2 regions of the Streptomyces sp. NPDC056128 genome follow, and region 1 is predicted to be linked to the other one. Evidence: predicted binding sites of a transcription regulator. Region 1 holds the regulator's gene; the other holds the start of a gene.
What was found. The regulator HspR, encoded in region 1, represses chaperone genes until heat shock. The targets are predictions, from matches to a motif close to TTGAGNNNNNNNNNCTCAA.
Positions count from the first base shown of each region.

Region 2: the regulator HspR is predicted to act here: its motif matches at 2,095-2,113, upstream of lon (endopeptidase La).

Region 1 is NZ_JBHJVQ010000008.1:208,060-216,593, reverse strand. It holds gene ACFC1X_RS18800 (response regulator transcription factor) at 1-52, shown strand, start outside; gene ACFC1X_RS18795 (hypothetical protein) at 115-411, opposite strand; gene ACFC1X_RS18790 (GntR family transcriptional regulator) at 458-685, shown strand; gene ACFC1X_RS18785 (hypothetical protein) at 803-2,968, opposite strand; gene ACFC1X_RS18780 (ABC transporter ATP-binding protein) at 2,965-3,651, opposite strand; gene ACFC1X_RS18775 (hypothetical protein) at 3,773-4,153, opposite strand; gene ACFC1X_RS18770 (sugar ABC transporter substrate-binding protein) at 4,334-5,416, opposite strand; gene ACFC1X_RS18765 (hypothetical protein) at 5,756-6,268, shown strand; gene ACFC1X_RS18760 (heat shock protein transcriptional repressor HspR) at 6,363-6,812, opposite strand; gene dnaJ (molecular chaperone DnaJ) at 6,818-8,017, opposite strand; gene grpE (nucleotide exchange factor GrpE) at 8,054-8,534, opposite strand, start outside.
Region 2 is NZ_JBHJVQ010000016.1:83,477-92,010, forward strand. It holds gene ACFC1X_RS25990 (sensor histidine kinase) at 1-421, opposite strand, end outside; gene ACFC1X_RS25995 (response regulator transcription factor) at 418-1,158, opposite strand; gene ACFC1X_RS26000 (spermidine synthase) at 1,272-1,970, opposite strand; gene lon (endopeptidase La) at 2,136-4,559, shown strand; gene ACFC1X_RS26010 (LysR family transcriptional regulator) at 4,630-5,490, opposite strand; gene ACFC1X_RS26015 (DMT family transporter) at 5,560-6,501, shown strand; partial or broken gene ACFC1X_RS26020 (lysozyme) at 6,553-7,379, opposite strand; gene ACFC1X_RS26025 (MarR family transcriptional regulator) at 7,636-8,130, shown strand; gene ACFC1X_RS26030 (protein phosphatase 2C domain-containing protein) at 8,147-8,534, opposite strand, start outside.

The DNA.
Region 1 (8,534 bases):
GAGCACGCAGGCGAGGAACTTCGTCGGCTGCGCGGGCCCGCAGGCACCGTGACGACCGCTCGCGCGGCGCGCGTTCCCCGGGCGCGAGCGGCGCGGGGCACGGCGGTGGCAAGGTCAGCCGTCGTACGGCGGGAGGCGCCGCCCCCGGCTCTCGGCGACGTTGAGAACGTCCGTCAGACTCTCCACGAGGCGGCGGATGATCCAGCGGAGTTCATCCACTGTGAGACCCGGTGTGTCCTCGACCACTGGACGCGCCAGTTCCACCACGGCGGCTGCCGACTCGATCTGCTCCTTCTCGACTCTGTCAGCCAGAAGGGAGAGCGGGCCGGCCGTGGCTTCGGTGATCAGGTACGCGGGCTTGCCTCCGGATCCTTTCCAAGGCAGTAGGCGGACGATGCCGGTGTGGCTCATGTCGTCAGCTCCTCGGTGGCTGATGGCTGTGCCCCGCCTCGATCTCATGGATCTTGATCGCTCGGTGCCCGTATGGCCTCAGGTCGCAGATGAGCTGCGGCGAAGGCTCGACGCGGGCCAGTACCCGCCCGCTACGCGCTTCCCGGCGGTGAACGAACTGGCTGCCGAGCTGGACGTGGCACCGAGCACGGCACAGAAGGCCGTGGCCGCTCTGCGGGCGGAAGGACGGCTCTACACCGTTCTGGGACAAGGCTCGTTCGTCGCGAGGCCGTGAGGCACCCCGGGGGGTGGACGACCTTGTGCCCCCCTTTGTGCCTCCCCCCGTCGGGGTGGGCCGCCGCCGGTTTCCGAGCAGACGCAGCCCCGGCCCACCGCCGCGAGACGCCTCGCCTCAGTCGTTGCGCGGGCGCCACACCAGTCCCGCGGCGGAGGCCGTTCGGGCGCCCCACCACGCCATCACCGCGGCGCACGCCAGACCGGCCGCGCCCACCGCCGACAGCGCGGACAGCCGGTCGGCGGAGTCGGCCATCAGCGGTGTGGTCACGTACCACGTCACGGCGACGGCCGCGCACACCGCGAAGGCGGTCGGCGCCAGGAGGGACCAGACGGAGACGGCGTAGTAGACGCGGCCGTTGCCGCTCAGTACCGAGACCGGCCCCAGTTCGCGGCCGGTCCGGACGAACTGGGCCACCGAGCCGATCCCCGCCACGACCACGATCACCAACACGCCCGCCACGGAGAGCAGCTCGAGCCACCGCTGGGCCGCGATGCCCTCGCCGCTGCCGCCGAAGGTGCCCGCCATCGCGAACACCTGGACGTCCGTCGCCATCGCCACGTGCGCGTTGGCGGCCTGGTGCACCCGTGACAGCGACAACTGCCGTTCGTCCCGGGCCAGGACCACCAGGGCCGCTTCGTCGGACGTACGCACGGTCTTGGACACGTCACCCGTACGGGCGTGGAGGTCTGCCCCGACGGACCGCTCCAGCTCGGCCGCAAGGGCCAGACCGGCGTGCCGGGTTCGCAATTCGACAGGGGCCGCGGCCGGACACGTGACTCCCAGGTCCCGCCACACCGGGCAGTCCGCGACGAGATCGATCCGCCCCGACCGGGAATCCCTCGTCATGGCCAGGGCATGCACCCCCGTCCCCAGGTCCCGTTCGAAGGAGGCCACGTCTGCGGTGGTCGTGGACAAGGTGGTCGACACCCGCAGGACGCTGGTGCCGAGGTGGTCCTCCACGGCGTGGACCCGGTCGCTCATGTCCGTGAACAGGCTGATCGCGATCTGGCCCTGCGCGGCCAGTCCGATCGCGACCACCACCGCGGCCACCAGCCGGGCCACCGGGCGCGCGCCCACCGCCAGCCGCCGGCCCGCGACCAGCATGCCCACCCGCCCGCGCGCGGCGCCCAACCGGGCCAGTGAGGGTCCGGTCGCCGCCACCACCGCGCCGGCCACTCCGGGCAGCAGGGCGATGGTGATCACACTCCCGGCCGCCAGGACCGGCAGGCGCAGGTCGTACGGAGCCAGCCCGGTGCCCCGGACCGTGCCGAAGAGAGCCACGGGGAACAGCCACAGCATCCACTCGCGACGCCGTCCGGCGGCCACGGGCCGGGTCGAGCCACCTGGCCGGTGGCGCGGCTGGAGCAGTACCACCGCGGCCAGAACCGCGAGCGGTACGCCCAGCAGGGCGCCCACCAGACCGGGGAGCGCGGCGCGCGCGTCCGGTTCGTACAGCACGAAGTCGACGACGGGCAGTGGCACGTCGGTGAGGAGTACGGGGGCGACCGCCACGGCCGCGGCCGACGCCCCGAGCGCCACGGGAAGGAACGCCTCGCCCACGGTGAACCAGGCCCGGGCGGTGGCGGAGGCGCCCAGCGCGGTCAGGACCGCGGCCCGCCGGTCCCGGGCCGCGGCGCCGACCCGGGCGGCGATCACGACGAACAGGCCGGCGGGAAGGCCCACCATCGCGAGATAGGCCCAGTGGAACTCCTTCGGCCCGAAGTTGTACATGTGCTCACCGAGCGACGGTGTCCAGGAGACACCGAATCCCGAGGCCCTGGTCATGTTCCCGGGGTCCAGTCGCTCCTCCGTCGGCCGTACGTACGCGAAGTACTCGCTCGGCGACTCCAGGCCGTCCGGGGCGATGGTGCCCACGCTCCGGCCGTACTCGCGGCGGACCTGGGGCCCGAGCGCCTTCAGGGCCGGGGAGAGCACGGCCTGTCCGGGCTCCGGCCAGCTGTTCAGGCCGGGGGGCAGGGGTGCCTGCGGGTTCAGGGGCTCGATGTAGACCACGTCGTACTGGCGGTCGCCGGCGCTCGCCAGCGTCGCCCGCCACAGCAGAGCGGCGGAGCCGGTGTCGGCGACTTGCGGCCAACGGGCCTGACTGCGCTCGGTCCGGCCGTCGAAGGAGGACACCGCGAGCAGGAATCCGCAGACGGTGAGGACGGCCACGGTGGTGGCCGCGAACAGCGCGAAGTACCGGATGCGGCCCGCTTCGGCCGCCCCGGACGCGGCTCGCCCCATGCGCAGCAACTGCCCCCGCAGGGCACCGCCGTTCACCGTGCGTCCTGCGCCTGGACCAGACGCCCCTCGTGCAGGTGCAGCCGCACATCGGCACGGCCCGCCACCAGGGGGTCGTGCGTCACCACCACCAACGCACACCCGTGTTCGCGCGGGGTACTGAACAACAGGTCGGCCACGGACTCCCGTTGCTCTCCGTCCAAGGCTCCGGTCGGTTCGTCGGCCAGCAGCAGTTCGGGGGTGTTGACCAGGGCGCGGCCCACCGCGACGCGCTGCCTCTCGCCGCCCGACAGGTCACGCGTGTCCGCGGCCCCGGGCACACCGAGGCGGGTGAGCAGGGACTCGGCGCGGGAGCGGGCTTCGGCCACCGCCTCCCCGGCGAGCAGGCTCGCGATCATCACGTTCTCCACCGGCGTGAGTTCGGGCAGCAGCTCGCCGAACTGGAAGACCATGCCCACGTGCCGCCGCCGGTGCGCGGCGAGGGCCCGCGCGGACAGCCGGGTCACGTCCTGCCCCACGACCTCCACACGACCCGACTGCGGGCGAATCAGCCCCATGACGCACATCAGCAGGGTCGACTTCCCGCTCCCGGACGGCCCCATCACGGAGACGGAACTACCCGGCGGCACGGTGAGATCGGCACCGGCGAGCAGACTCCGGCCGGACACGCCGTAGACCACCTCGCTCAGCCGCAGAACAGGGGGACGGGGGGTTGAGGTCACGCGGAGCTCCCTTGGTCGGGGGGATCACTCGATGTGTACGTCGCTGACAACGCATGCCTGACCGAGGGGCCGGGTCGGCCCCTCGGTCAGGCAGTGGTCGGGCTGCGTGGGCGGGACTGCGTCAGCCCGAGTGCCAACTGGTGTGCCAGTCGGGCAGGTTGTTGCGGGCCACCGTGCCGCGGGCCTTGTAGATCTCGGAGTGCCTACCGCTCTCGACGGTGCCCCTGTTCCCGTCGTTGTCGGAAGGACCGTTCGGGCCGTTCTTGTTCCACAGGGTCAGCTTGGTGCCCGAGTGGGCCACACGGTAGTACTCCGCCTTCACCCAGTGGCTGGAACCCGTGTCCTTGATGTTCATGATGGACCGGTTGCCCTCGGTCCAGAACCGGAGTTCGCCGCTGTAGGAGTGCGGGCCGATCTCGTACGCGAAGGCGGGCGTCGCCGTGCTCAGGGCCAGGGCGGCGATGGCCCCGACCCCGAGCCGTCGAGCGATTCTGACGTTCACTGAAGTGTGTCCCCTCGTCTGACGGAGTACCCGTGCCGCGACAGGCGGCAGGGAGGGAAACGCACCGCGGAGAGCCGTGCGTTTCCTGTGGCTCCCAGACTGCTCGGGGACGATCGAACGGAGAATCCACCCGTTGGGGGGTGTGAACGCGCCCCCCGCCCTGCCGGGGGGGTGGACTGCCTACTTCAGGCCGATCTCCGCGCAAGCGTCCGCGTACTTCGCCGTGCAGATGTCGCTGACCTTGTAGAAGCCGTCCGCGATGACCGTCTCGTCGATGTTGCCCTGGGTGAGGGCGACGACGGGGACGAGCTGGGCGGGGATGCCCTTGTGGGTGGGGCTGTCGACCTTGTCGCGGGCGAGTGCGTCGAACTGGATGTCCCGGCCCTGGACCCGTGCCACGGCCATCTCCGCGGCGTTCTCGGCCTCCTGCGGGTAGGACTTGTAGACGCTCATGTACTGCTCGCCGGTGACGATCCGCTGCACCGCGGCGAGTTCCGCGTCCTGGCCGGTGATCGGCGGCAGGTCGGTGACGCCCGCGTCCTCCAGGGCCTTGATGATGCCGCCCGCCATGCCGTCGTTGGCGGAGTAGACGCCCGCGATGTTGTTCTTGCCGATCTTCTCGATCGCCTCGGTCATGTTCGCCTCGGCGTTCTCCGGCTTCCAGTCCTTGGTGTCGAAGGACTGGGCGATCGTCACCTTGCCGTTCAGCTCGGACATCGCGCCGGCCTTGAACTGCTTGGCGTTCGGGTCGGTGGGCGAGCCGTTCATCATGACGACCTTGTCGGAGCTGTCCGCGCCACCGAGCGCGTCGAGCAGGGAGCGGCCCTGCACCTCGCCGACCAGCTCGTTGTCGAAGGAGATGTACGCGTCGATCGGGCCCTCGGCCAGCCGGTCGTAGGCGATGACCGGGATGCCGGCGTCCTTGGCCTTCTGCACGCCGTCCCCGATGGACTGCGAGTCGACCGCGTCCAGCACGATCACGTCGACCTTGTCGTCGATCATCTGCTGCATCTGCTCGGCCTGCTTCGACGCGCTCGCCTCGGCGTTGGCGTACTTGACGTTGCCCGCGTCGTTCGTGAGCTCGCCGACCTTGGCCTTGAAGAAGGGGTAGTCGAACTGCTCGTAGCGCGTGTTCGCCTTCTCCGGCAGCAGCAGCCCCACGGTGATGTCGTTGCCCTTGGTCGGGCTCGCCTCGTCGCTGCTCTCCGTCGCGCCGAGCACGCCGCAGCCGGCCAGCACGAGGGACATCGAGGTGGCAGCCATGGTGATGGCGATACGGCGCATGTGAGGGCTCACTTCAGGTGCGATTCGGGACGTGGGTACAGCAGTGCGACCCATGTGACTGAAAAGCCAACGCTTCACCCACCATCGGCGTCAAGGGGAACCACTTAACGAGATGGGCACAGTACGTTCCACTTATCCGGCGAAAGTTCTGCGAACAGTGTGCGGAGATCTTCCGGGAGCGCTCTCACGCCCCGGTCACACCTGGGTGCACAACGCGCGGGCGCCCATGGGCGTCTGACGTACTGAGCCCCGGTCGCACACCGACCACCTGACGCATACCGACCACCCGTCAGCCACCGCACGGCGAAGGAAGACCGCATGGCCCACGTCACCGAGGACGCGCGCTTCGGCGCCCTGACCGTCCGGCTGGACACCGGCCTCGGGGAGGTCACCGTCGAGGGCGACGCGCTGCCCCGCGTCGAGCTGCGCCGCGCGGAGGGCACGGAGACCGACGAGCACACCCCCGTCGGCACCCGGGACGGCAGCCGGCTCACGCTGACCGTCGACGGCGAGGAGGCCGTGATCAGCCCGTCGAAGGGGCGGCTGACCCGGCGCTCGTTCGCCGTCGACGTCCGGTACGCCGGCCGCACCTGGCGCCTGGTGCCCGACTCGGCCCTGGGCAGCCGCCTCTCGCGCGACGGGGAGCACGTGGGGGACTTCTCCGGTGACGGCGAGGGACGAGGCCACGTGCGGGCGGAGTGGCGCGAGGACGCCGGGTGCGAGGCCCTGGACGCGTCCCTCGGCTACGCGCTGGCCACCGCGTTCGGCACCGGCGCCCAGTCCATGTGGACGCTGGCCGTCGACGCGGCCGGCGAGCTGCTTCCCGGCTGACGCCGGCTCGGGGGGGCGCGAGCGGGTGGCGCACGCGAAGGGGCCCGGGAGCGGCGCGCTTAGTGCGCGCCCCCGGGCCCCTTCAATGGCGCCGTCAGTCCGACTGCTGCCGCTTGGGCCGCCACACGACCAGGGCGCTGGTCTGCTGCACCTCCTGGTACGGGACCAGGTCACGGCGGTACGACGCGTGCACCGCCGCCTCGCGCTGGCGCATCGCCGTCGCCGCCCCGTCGAGGGCGTCGGCCATCTCCGCCACGCGGGCCTGCAACGCGGCGACCTGGTTCTCCAGTTCGATGATGCGCTTGATTCCGGCCAGGTTGATTCCCTCGTCCTGCGACAGCTGCTGCACCGTGCGGAGCAGCTCGATGTCACGGGCCGAGTAGCGCCGGCCGCGCCCGGCCGTGCGGTCCGGGGAGACCAGGCCGAGGCGGTCGTACTGGCGCAGGGTCTGCGGGTGCAGACCGGAGAGCTGGGCCGCCACCGAGATGACGTAGACCGGGGTCTCCTCGGTCAGTTCATACGGGTTGCGTCGACGACCGTCCATCCCCATCAAGCTCCCTTCGCGGCCTGGAACAACTCCGCCCGCGGATCCTCGTCCGCGGTCGCCTCGCGATACGCCTCAAGCGCGTCACGAGCCTTCCCCGTCAGGTCCTTCGGAACACTCACCTCGACGGTGACCAGAAGGTCGCCCCGGCTGCCGTCCTTGCGGACCGCGCCCTTGCCGCGGGCCCGCATGGTACGCCCGTTGGGCGTGCCCGGCGGAAGCTTCAGCGTGACGGGCGGACCGCCCAGGGTCGGCACCCGGACCTCGCCGCCGAGGGCCGCCTCGGCGTAGGTGACCGGGACGGTGACCGTGAGGTTGTCGCCCCTGCGGCCGAAGACGGAGTGGTCCTTGACGTGCACGACCACGTACAGGTCGCCTGCCGGGCCGCCCCGCTCGCCCGGCGTGCCCTTGCCGCGCAGCCGGATGCGCTGCCCGTCCGACACCCCGGCCGGGATGCGGACCTGCATCGTCCGCGAGGACTTGGCGCGTCCGGAGCCCTTGCAGACGTCGCAGGGGTCCTCGGCGATCAGGCCGCGGCCCTTGCAGTCCGGGCACGGGTCGGTGAGCGAGAAGCCGCCGCCCGAGCCCCGCGCGACCTGGCCGGTGCCGACGCAGGTCGGGCACACGCGCGGTGTGCCGTTCTTGTCGCCGGTCCCCGAACAGGCCTTGCAGGGCGCCTGCGAGGACATCCGCAGCGGGACCGTGGCGCCCTCGATGGCCTCCGTGAAGCTCAGCGTGACCTCGGACTCGATGTCCTGGCCGCGCCGCGGCTGGGTCCGCGTGCCGGTGCCGGGACCGCCACCGGTGCGGTTGAACAGGCCGCCGAAGACGTCCCCGAGCCCGCCGCCGAAGCCGCCGGCGCCGCCTCCCTGGCCCCCGCCCTGGGCGCCGCCTCCGAAGAGGTCGCCCAGGTCGAAGTTGAAGGTGCCGCCGCCGCCCGCGCCCGGCCCCGGACGGAATCCGCCGTTGCCGAAGAGGGCGCGGGCCTCGTCGTACTCCTTGCGCTTCTTGGGGTCACCGAGGATGTCGTTGGCCTCGGAAATCTCCTTGAAGCGCTCCTCCGCCCTGACGTTCCCCTTGTTGGCGTCCGGGTGGTACTCGCGGGCGAGCTTCCGGTACGCCTTCTTGATCTCGGCCTCGGTGGCGTCCTTGGGGACGCCGAGGACCTTGTAGTAGTCCTTCTCGATGAAGTCCTTGGTGCTCATCCCCGACGTCCCTCCTTCCCGCTTCGCCTACTGACGTCAGCCCTCCTCCGGGCCACCGCTCTCCTTGTTCTCCGGGGAGTCGGAGCCGTCCTTGGCCTCGGTGCTCTCCTCGGCCGGCTTGACGGTCTGCGCGCCGGGCTGCGGCTCGGCGACGGCCACCCGCGCGGGGCGGATGGTGCGCTCGCCGATCCGGTACCCCGGCTGGAGGATCGCCACGCAGGTCGTCTCGGTGACGTCCGGTGCGTAGGAGTGCATCAGGGCCTCGTGGATCGTCGGGTCGAAGGGCTCGCCCTCCTTGCCGAACTGCTGGAGGCCCATCTTGGCGATGACCGTCTCCAGCGACTCCGCGACGGACTTGAAGCCACCGACCAGCTCCCCGTGTTCCCGGGCGCGGCCGATGTCGTCCAGCATCGGGAGCAGCTCGGTCAGGAGGTTCGCGACGGCGACCTCCTTGACCGCGACGCGGTCCCGCTCCACGCGGCGGCGGTAGTTCTGGTACTCGGCCTGGAGCCGCTGG
Region 2 (8,534 bases), on a different contig from region 1:
GCGAGACGTTCGCGACCAGCTCCTTGCGCTGGAGGTCCTGCGCCTCCAGGTCGTCCGCCATGCGGTTGATGGTGACGGCCAGGTCGCCCAGCTCGTCGCGGCGGTTCTCGCGCACTCGGCGCGTGTAGTCGCCGTGCGAGATGGACCGGGCCACCGCGTTCATCTCGTCCAGCGGCGCGGTCAGCGAGTGCGCCACGAACTGGGTGATCAGCAGCGTGGCGATCATCGAGAAGACCGTGATGAAGCGCAGCTCCGTCTTGGTGTGCACCGCGATCACCGAGAGACCGGTGGTGATCAGCACCGACGTGACGACCAGCGCGCCCAGCTTGGTCTTGACCGAGAACGGGCGTACGCCGCCCCAGGGCTCCCCGGAGTTTCGGGGGCCGGGGCTCCTCCGTGCGGCCTCCCGCCCTCGGCTCATGGCGTCGGCGTCTCCAGCGCGTAGCCCACGCCGTGCACCGTACGGATGCGCTCGGCGCCGATCTTCCGGCGCAGCGCCTTGATGTGGCTGTCCACGGTCCGGGTGCCGGAGGCGTCCGCCCAGTCCCACACCTCGGCCAGCAGCTGCTCACGGGAGAGCACCGCGCGCGGGGTGTTCGCCAGGCAGACCAGCAGGTCGAACTCGGTGGGGGTGAGGTGGACGTCCTCGCTGCGCACGCGCACCCGGCGCTGCGCGTGGTCGATCTCCAGCTCGCCGAGGCGCAGGATGCCGCTGCGCGGCGTCGAGGCGGCCACGACGGCCCGCTCCACCCGGCGCAGCAGCACGTGCACGCGCGCGGCCAGCTCGCGCATCGAGAACGGCTTGGTCATGTAGTCGTCGGCACCCACGCCGAGCCCGACCAGCATGTCCGTCTCGTCGTCGCGCGCGGTGAGCATCATCACCGGCACCGGCCGCTGGGCCTGCACACGGCGGCAGACCTCCAGGCCGTCGAAGCCCGGCAGCATGATGTCGAGGATCAGCAGGTCCGGCTGCCATGCCTCGGCCGTGTCGACGGCGGACGGACCGTCGCCCGCCGTCTGCACCAGGAACCCCTCCGCGCGCAGGCGGGTCGCGATGGCGTCCACGATCGTCTGGTCGTCCTCGACCACCAGCACCCGGCGCTGTGCGCCCTGGGTGGCCGCGGCCGAGCCGTTGTGGGAGGTCTGTGTCTGCTCCATCGCCCGCCCCTGAGGTGTGCTTTCCGGAATCCGTGGGGTGATCCCATGACTGCGATTGACGCTTGAATGATCCGTGTCAGAGCAGCAGCGTACGGGGAGTCCCCACGGCATTGCTATCCAGGACCGACGCCGAGGTGGACGACGTCCGGAACGCCCCGGGCAACGGGGATCTCTTCGGTACGCACCTGCTGGAAACCGGCATTACGCAAGGTTTCTTCGAATTCCGGAGAGGGCTGCGCAGACCATACGGCAAGTACCCCGCCGGGCCTCAACAGCCGTGCGCAGCCCGCCAGTCCGGACGGTCCGTACAGTCCGTCGTTGCCCTCGGTGACGGTCCAGCCGGGGCCGTTGTCGATGTCCAGGCAGAGCGCGTCGTACGTGTCGGAAGTCTCATTGACGTAGGTCACCAGGTCCGTCTCGACGATCTCCGCGCGCGGATCGGCCAGCGCCCGCCCGGACAGCGCGGAGAGCGGCCCGTCGCGGTGCCAGTCGATGACGGCGGGCTCGCGTTCGACGACCGCGATCCGGCCCCAGCGGGGGTCGGCCGCCGCGTGCGCGAGCGAGAAGCCGACGCCGAGTCCCCCGATGAGCAGGTGCGGCGCGGCCGGTCCGCCGGACCCGGCGAGCGCGTCGGCCGCCGCGTCGACCAGCCGCCGCTCGGAGCGCCCGTCGGAGGTGTCCATCAGGAAGCAGCCGTTCGCGATGATCTGGAGCAGCGCCCCGTGCCGGCGCAGGACGACCTCGCCGTACGGGCCCTCACGCCGGTCCAGCACCTCGGGGGCCTCGCGGAAGTCGGGGGAAGTGATGGCCATCGGCCCATCCTGGCAGGAATGCCGCGCGGGCCGGGAGCGCTTTTCCTGCACCGGCTCCGGGCGCCCCGACCGTTGATCGCTCACAGCGAACGGCCTCGGGGGAACAATCGGGGACTCCCTTTCATTGAGTCGATGTAACTCAACTTGACTGCCGAAGGGGAGATCATGGCTGCTGAGTCCGCCGCCTTCACACCGCTCACCCTGCCCGTGCTGCCGCTCGACGACGACGTGGTCCTGCCCGGCATGGTCGTCCCCCTGGACCTGAGCGACGCCGAGGTACGGGCCGCGGTGGAGGCCGCCCAGGCCGCCGCCCGGTCCGAGCCCGGCAAACCCAAGGTCCTGCTCGTCCCGCGCATCGACGGCACCCACGCCGCCACCGGCGTCCTCGGCACCGTCGAGCAGGTCGGCCGGCTGGCCGACGGCGACCCGGGCGCGCTGATCCGCGGCCGGGGCCGGGTGGCGATCGGCGCCGGCACCACCGGCCCCGGCGCCGCGCTCTGGGTCGAGGGCACCCATGTCGACGAGACCGTGCCCGACCCGCTGCCCGGCCAGGTCGCCGAGCTGGTGAAGGAGTACAAGGCGCTCGCCACCGCCTGGCTGCGCAAGCGCGCCGCCTGGCAGGTCGTCGACCGCGTCCAGGCCATCGACGACGTCTCCGCGCTGGCCGACAACTCCGGTTACTCGCCGTTCCTCACCACCGAGCAGAAGGTCGAGCTGCTGGAGACCGCCGACCCGGTCGCCCGCCTCAAGCTCGCCACCCAGCAGCTGCGCGACCACCTCGCCGAGCAGGACGTCGCCGAGACCATCGCCAAGGACGTCCAGGAGGGCGTCGACAAGCAGCAGCGGGAGTTCCTGCTGCGCCGCCAGCTCGACGCGGTGCGCAAGGAGCTGCGCGAGATCAACGGCGAGCAGGACGGTGCGGAGTCCGACGACTACCGCGCCCGTGTCGAGGCCGCCGACCTGCCCGAGAAGGTCCGCGAGGCCGCGCTCAAGGAGGTCGACAAGCTGGAGCGGTCCTCCGACCAGTCGCCCGAGGGCTCCTGGATCCGCACCTGGCTCGACACGGTCCTGGAGATGCCGTGGAGCGAGCGCACCGAGGACGCCTACGACATCCAGGGCGCCCAGGCCGTGCTCGACGCCGAGCACGCGGGCCTGGAGGACGTGAAGGAGCGCATCACCGAGTACCTCGCCGTGCGCAAGCGGCGCGGCGACCGGGGCCTCGGCGTGGTCGGCGGCCGGCGCGGCGGTGCCGTACTGGCCCTGGTGGGCCCGCCCGGCGTCGGCAAGACCTCGCTCGGCGAGTCCGTCGCCCACGCGATGGGCCGCGAGTTCGTTCGCGTCGCCCTCGGCGGGGTCCGCGACGAGGCCGAGATCCGCGGCCACCGGCGTACGTACGTCGGCGCGCTGCCCGGCCGGATCGTGCGGGCGATCAAGGAGGCGGGGTCGATGAACCCGGTCGTCCTGCTGGACGAGATCGACAAGGTCGGCTCCGACTTCCGCGGTGACCCCGCCGCGGCCCTGCTCGAAGTCCTCGACCCGGCCCAGAACCACACCTTCCGGGACCACTACCTGGAGGTCGAGCTGGACCTGTCCGACGTCGTCTTCCTCGCCACCGCCAACGTCCTGGAGGCCATCCCGGAGGCGCTGCTCGACCGCATGGAGCTGGTCCGCCTGGACGGCTACACCGAGGACGAGAAGGTCGTCATCGCCCGTGACCACCTGCTCCCGCGCCAGCTGGAGCGGGCCGGACTCGACGACGGGGAGGTCACCGTCGACGAGGGCGCGCTGCGCAAGCTCGCGGGCGAGTACACCCGTGAGGCGGGCGTGCGCACCCTGGAGCGGTCGATCGCCCGGCTGCTGCGCAAGGTGGCGGCCCAGCACGAACTGGGCGAGCGGGAGCTGCCGTTCACCGTCACCGACGCCGACCTGCGCGCCCTGATCGGCCGGCCGCACCACGTGCCCGAGTCCGCCCAGGACCCGGCCGAGCGGCGGACCTCGGTGCCCGGCGTGGCCACCGGCCTCGCGGTCACCGGCGCGGGCGGCGACGTCCTCTACGTCGAGGCGTCGCTGGCCGACCCGGAGACGGGCGCGGCGGGGCTGACCCTGACCGGTCAGCTGGGCGACGTGATGAAGGAGTCGGCGCAGATCGCGCTGAGCTTCCTGCGCAGCCACGGCGCCGAGCTGGAACTGCCGGTGGGCGACCTGAAGGACCGGGGAGCGCACATCCACTTCCCGGCGGGCGCGGTCCCCAAGGACGGCCCGAGCGCCGGCGTCACCATGACCACGGCCCTCGCCTCGCTGCTGTCCGGCCGGCTGGTCCGCACCGACGTGGCGATGACCGGCGAGGTGTCGCTGACCGGACGCGTCCTGCCGATCGGCGGGGTCAAGCAGAAGCTGCTCGCGGCGCACCGGGCGGGGGTCACCACGGTGATCATCCCCAAGCGCAACGAGCCCGACCTGGACGACGTCCCGGCGGAGGTGCTGGACAAGCTCGACGTCCACGCCGTCAGCGACGTCCGGCAGGTGCTGGAACTGGCGCTCGCCCCCGCGACCAACGGGGCGGTGCGCACGACTCCGGTCGCGGCGTGACGGACGCTGCCGGATGAGACGGAGGCCCGGACCCTGTGAGGGGGCCCGGGCCTTCGCCGTACCTGGGGTCCTACCCCCGCGGGACCACCTCGCGGGCCAGGCGGACCAGTTCGGGGATGGCCGGGTGGGCCGGGACGCCGCGCTTCCAGGCCAGCACCAGGGGCACCGGCGGCGCGTCCGTCAGGGGCCGGTACGCGATCGCGGGGTGGAGGTGCAGCCGCGGGGTGGCCGAGGTCGAGACGCCGACCGCCCGGCCCGCGGCGATCGCGGTCAGCCACTCGTCCGTGTTGGTGACCTCGATCGTCGCCGTGGGCCGCACCTCCGGCGGCCACAGGTCGAGGGTGGTGGTCCCGGCCACCGTGTTGAGGGCGATCGGCCACGCCCGGAGGTCCGCCAGCGTCAGCGTCTCCCGTCCGGCCAGCTCGCTGTCCGCGGGGACCACCGCCACCCGCTCCTCCCGCTTCAGCAGCTCCGTGACCAGTCCCGGCGCGTCCAGCGCCCCGCGCAGCAGCGCCACGTCGACCTCGCCGCGGGTCAGCCCTGCCGTGCGGTCGTCGATCCGGCGCAGCTCCAGCGGTACGTCCGGGTGCTCCTCGTCCCAGCGGCGCAGCAGCGGGACGGTGTGGTCGCCGAGCGCCGCCCAGGGGTGGCCGAGGCGCAGCGGCAGCGCGCCCAGCGAGCGCGGGTCGAACACCGCGTCCACGGCGGCCAGCGCGGCCGCCGCCCGGTCCCGGAAGCCGCGGCCGGCGGCCGTCAGCTCCAGGTGGTGCGTGGAACGGTCCACGAGGCGCGTGCCGAGGTGGGTCTCCAACTGGCGCAGGGTGCGGGACAGCGCGGGCTGACCGGTGTGCAGGCGCGCGGCGGCGCGCGTGATCGTGCCCTCCTCGGCGATCGCGAGGAAGGCCCGCAGGTGGCGCAGCTCCATGGTCATGCCTCATGAGCATAACCGCGGACCAACAGGCATTTCACGGGCCGCGCCCGGATTCCTAGCGTGGGGGCCATGGCAGAGACGACCCCCGCGGCCCTCGCCGCGCAGCCCGCGGTCACACCCACCTCCCGCACCGCCGTCGCCCCGCCCGGCGCGGGCAGCCTGACCGGCATCGCGATGGTGCTGGCCGGCACGGTCTCCGTGCAGTTCGGTTCGGCCGTGGCCGCCCTGCTGTTTCCGCAGGCCGGTGCCTTCGGCGTGGTGGCGCTGCGGGTGACGCTCGCCGCGCTGCTGCTGATGGCGGTCTGCCGTCCCCGCCTGCGTGGCCACAGCCGCTCCGACTGGGCCGTCGTCACCGCGTTCGGGGTGGCCCTGGGCGGCATGAACCTCCTCTTCTACCAGGCGATCGAACGGATCCCGCTCGGCCCGGCCGTCACCCTCGAAGTACTCGGCCCGCTCGCCCTGAGCGTGTTCGGCGCCCGTCGCGCACTGAGCCTGGTCTGGGCCGCGCTGGCCCTCGCCGGGGTCGCCCTCCTCGGGCACGAGGGCTTCGCCGAACTGAGCCCGGCGGGCGTCGCCCTGGCCCTGGGCGCGGGTGCGATGTGGGCGGCGTACATCGTCTTCAACGCGCGGGCCGGCGCCCGTTTCGCCCGCCTCGACGGGCTGGCCCTGGCGATGACCGTGGCCGCGCTGCTGAGCCTCCCGCTGGGGATCGGGTCGGCGGGTACGGCGCTGCTCCAGCCGTCGGTGCTCGGCCTCGGCGCGGCCGTGGCCCTGCTCTCCTCCGGACTGCCCTACACCCTGGAACTCCTGGCCCTGCGGCGGCTCCCGGCACCCACCTTCGCGGTCCTGATGAGCCTGGCCCCGGCGATCGCGGCGCTGGCCGGCTTCCTCGTCCTGGACCAGGGCCTCTCCCTGCCGCAGTGCCTGGCCGTCGCGCTGGTGGTGGCGGCGAGCGTCGGCGCGGTGCGGACGGGGAGGCGCGGAGCGGGGGACGGCGACCGGGGCCGGTGACGCGGGCCGGCGCCGGTCGCCCCACCCCGGGCGGCCGGCGCCGACGCCGGGTCAGCCGTTGGCGAGCGCCCGCACGCGGTCGAGCGCGCCGTTGAACCTGTTGTGGTCGCCGACCGTCGGACCGGACGACGTGTACTGCCACATCGTGTAGTAGCCCCAGCCGGCCGGCAGCGTGCCCACCGACGCGGCGTACCGGGCGATCCACAGCGGGTTGTTCGCGGCGAAGCCGCCGTAGTTGCCGGTGCACTGGGTCCACCAGCTGGTGGCCGTGTAGATCACGGCGTCACGGCCGGTGCGGGCCTTGTACGTGTTCAGGAAGTCGCGGATCCAGGAGACCATCTGGCTCTGCGTCTTGCCGTAGCAGGCGGCGCCGTACGGGTTCCACTCGATGTCGAGCGCCCCCGGCAGCGTCCTGCCGTCCCTGGACCAGCCGCCGCCGTGGTCGACGAAGTAGTTCGCCTGGGCGGCGCCGCTCGCGCTGTCCGGGGTGGCGAAGTGGTAGGCGCCGCGGATCATCCCGACGTTGTACGAGCCGTTGTACTGCTGGGCGAAGTACGGGTTGGTGTAGTACGTCCCCTCGGTGGCCTTGACGTAGGCCCACTTGACCCGCTGTTCCACAGGGTCGACCAGGCGACGTTGCCCTGGTGGCTGGAGACGTCGACGCCCTCCGTCTGGGCGGCGTCGCCCGGGACCGGGGTGCCGTGGCTCCCGTCGTGTTCGAGGACGCCCATGCCCATGTGGGCCGAGCCGCGCGGCGGGGTGTCGGCGGCCGACGCCGCCTGCGCGGGGAGGACGGAGACCAGGGAGAGGGCGGCGAGCATGATCCCGGTGACGGCGAGACGCCGGCCGCGGGCCGATCCGGATCTGTGCACGAGCATGACGTGCCTCCGATGGCTCGGTGGTGGTGCTCGGTGGGGGATGCGCGAGTGGGGAGGAGAACCCGTGCATGGCGTGGGCATGCCATTCGGGGGTCCGGTGAAGACGCTACGCACGTAGAACAGGAGGTGGGAAGGGGGACCGGAAGCTGCCGTTGGTCTAAGCCTGCGAAATACTTGCCAAGCTGCGGCGATGGCGGGCCGTGGCGGAAACTTTCAGGACCGGGAAAACCGGAAAAGAACCGAGGCAGGGGCTGACGTGCACGAAAGCGGGAACGGCGACGGTCGCGGAGTCGAATCCGAGCTTGCCGGCAGTGGTGTGAACCAGCCGGAGTTCCTTGCGCTGGAGCGGGAGTTGACGGTGCTGCTGCGGCGCGCCCGGGCCAACCAGGGCGAGATGGCCCGGGAGGTCCACCCCGACCTGGAGTCGTCCGCGTACGGCCTCCTCGTGCGGCTCGGCGAGTGCGGCGGGCAGCGGGCCACCGACCTCGCCGCCTACATCGGCGTCGGCAAGGCCACCATGTCCCGGCAACTGCGCGCCCTGGAGGAACTCGGCCTCGTCGCCCGCGAACCCGACCCCGCCGACGGCCGCGCCTGGCTCGTCACCCTGACCCCGGAGGGCCAGGACCGCGTCGGCCGGGTACGCGAGGCCCGCCGCGCCCGCTACGCCGGCCGGCTCGCCGACTGGGACCCGCGCGAGGTCTCGGAACTGGCCCGCCTGCTGCACGAACTGAACCGCGGGATGGAGAAGTAGCCCCGGCCCCCGCGCGTCACAGCTCCGCGTACACCACCGTCGCGTCGTCGTGGGTCTTGCTGCGGCCGAGGTGCGCGCGGGCGCCCGCCGCGTCCGTCCGCTCCAGCTCCCGTACGCGATCCACCAGGGCCTGCGCGCCCCGTTTGCGCAGCAGCGTGAGGCAGTCCGTCCAGTCGCCCTCCCGGAACTTCTCCACCCACCGCCCGGCCCCGTCCGTCAGCGCCGCCAGGGTCCGCACCTCGCCGCGCGGCAGCACCGCCGTCACCGCGCGCGCCGCCACCGCCGGATCGGCCGCGGCCGTGTAGAAACCGCCCTCCTTGTTGCGCAGGTTGGCGTCCACCATCGCGTCCGTGGCGAGCGCCGAGCGGGGGAGCCGGGCCAGCCGGTCGTCCAGGACGGCCGAG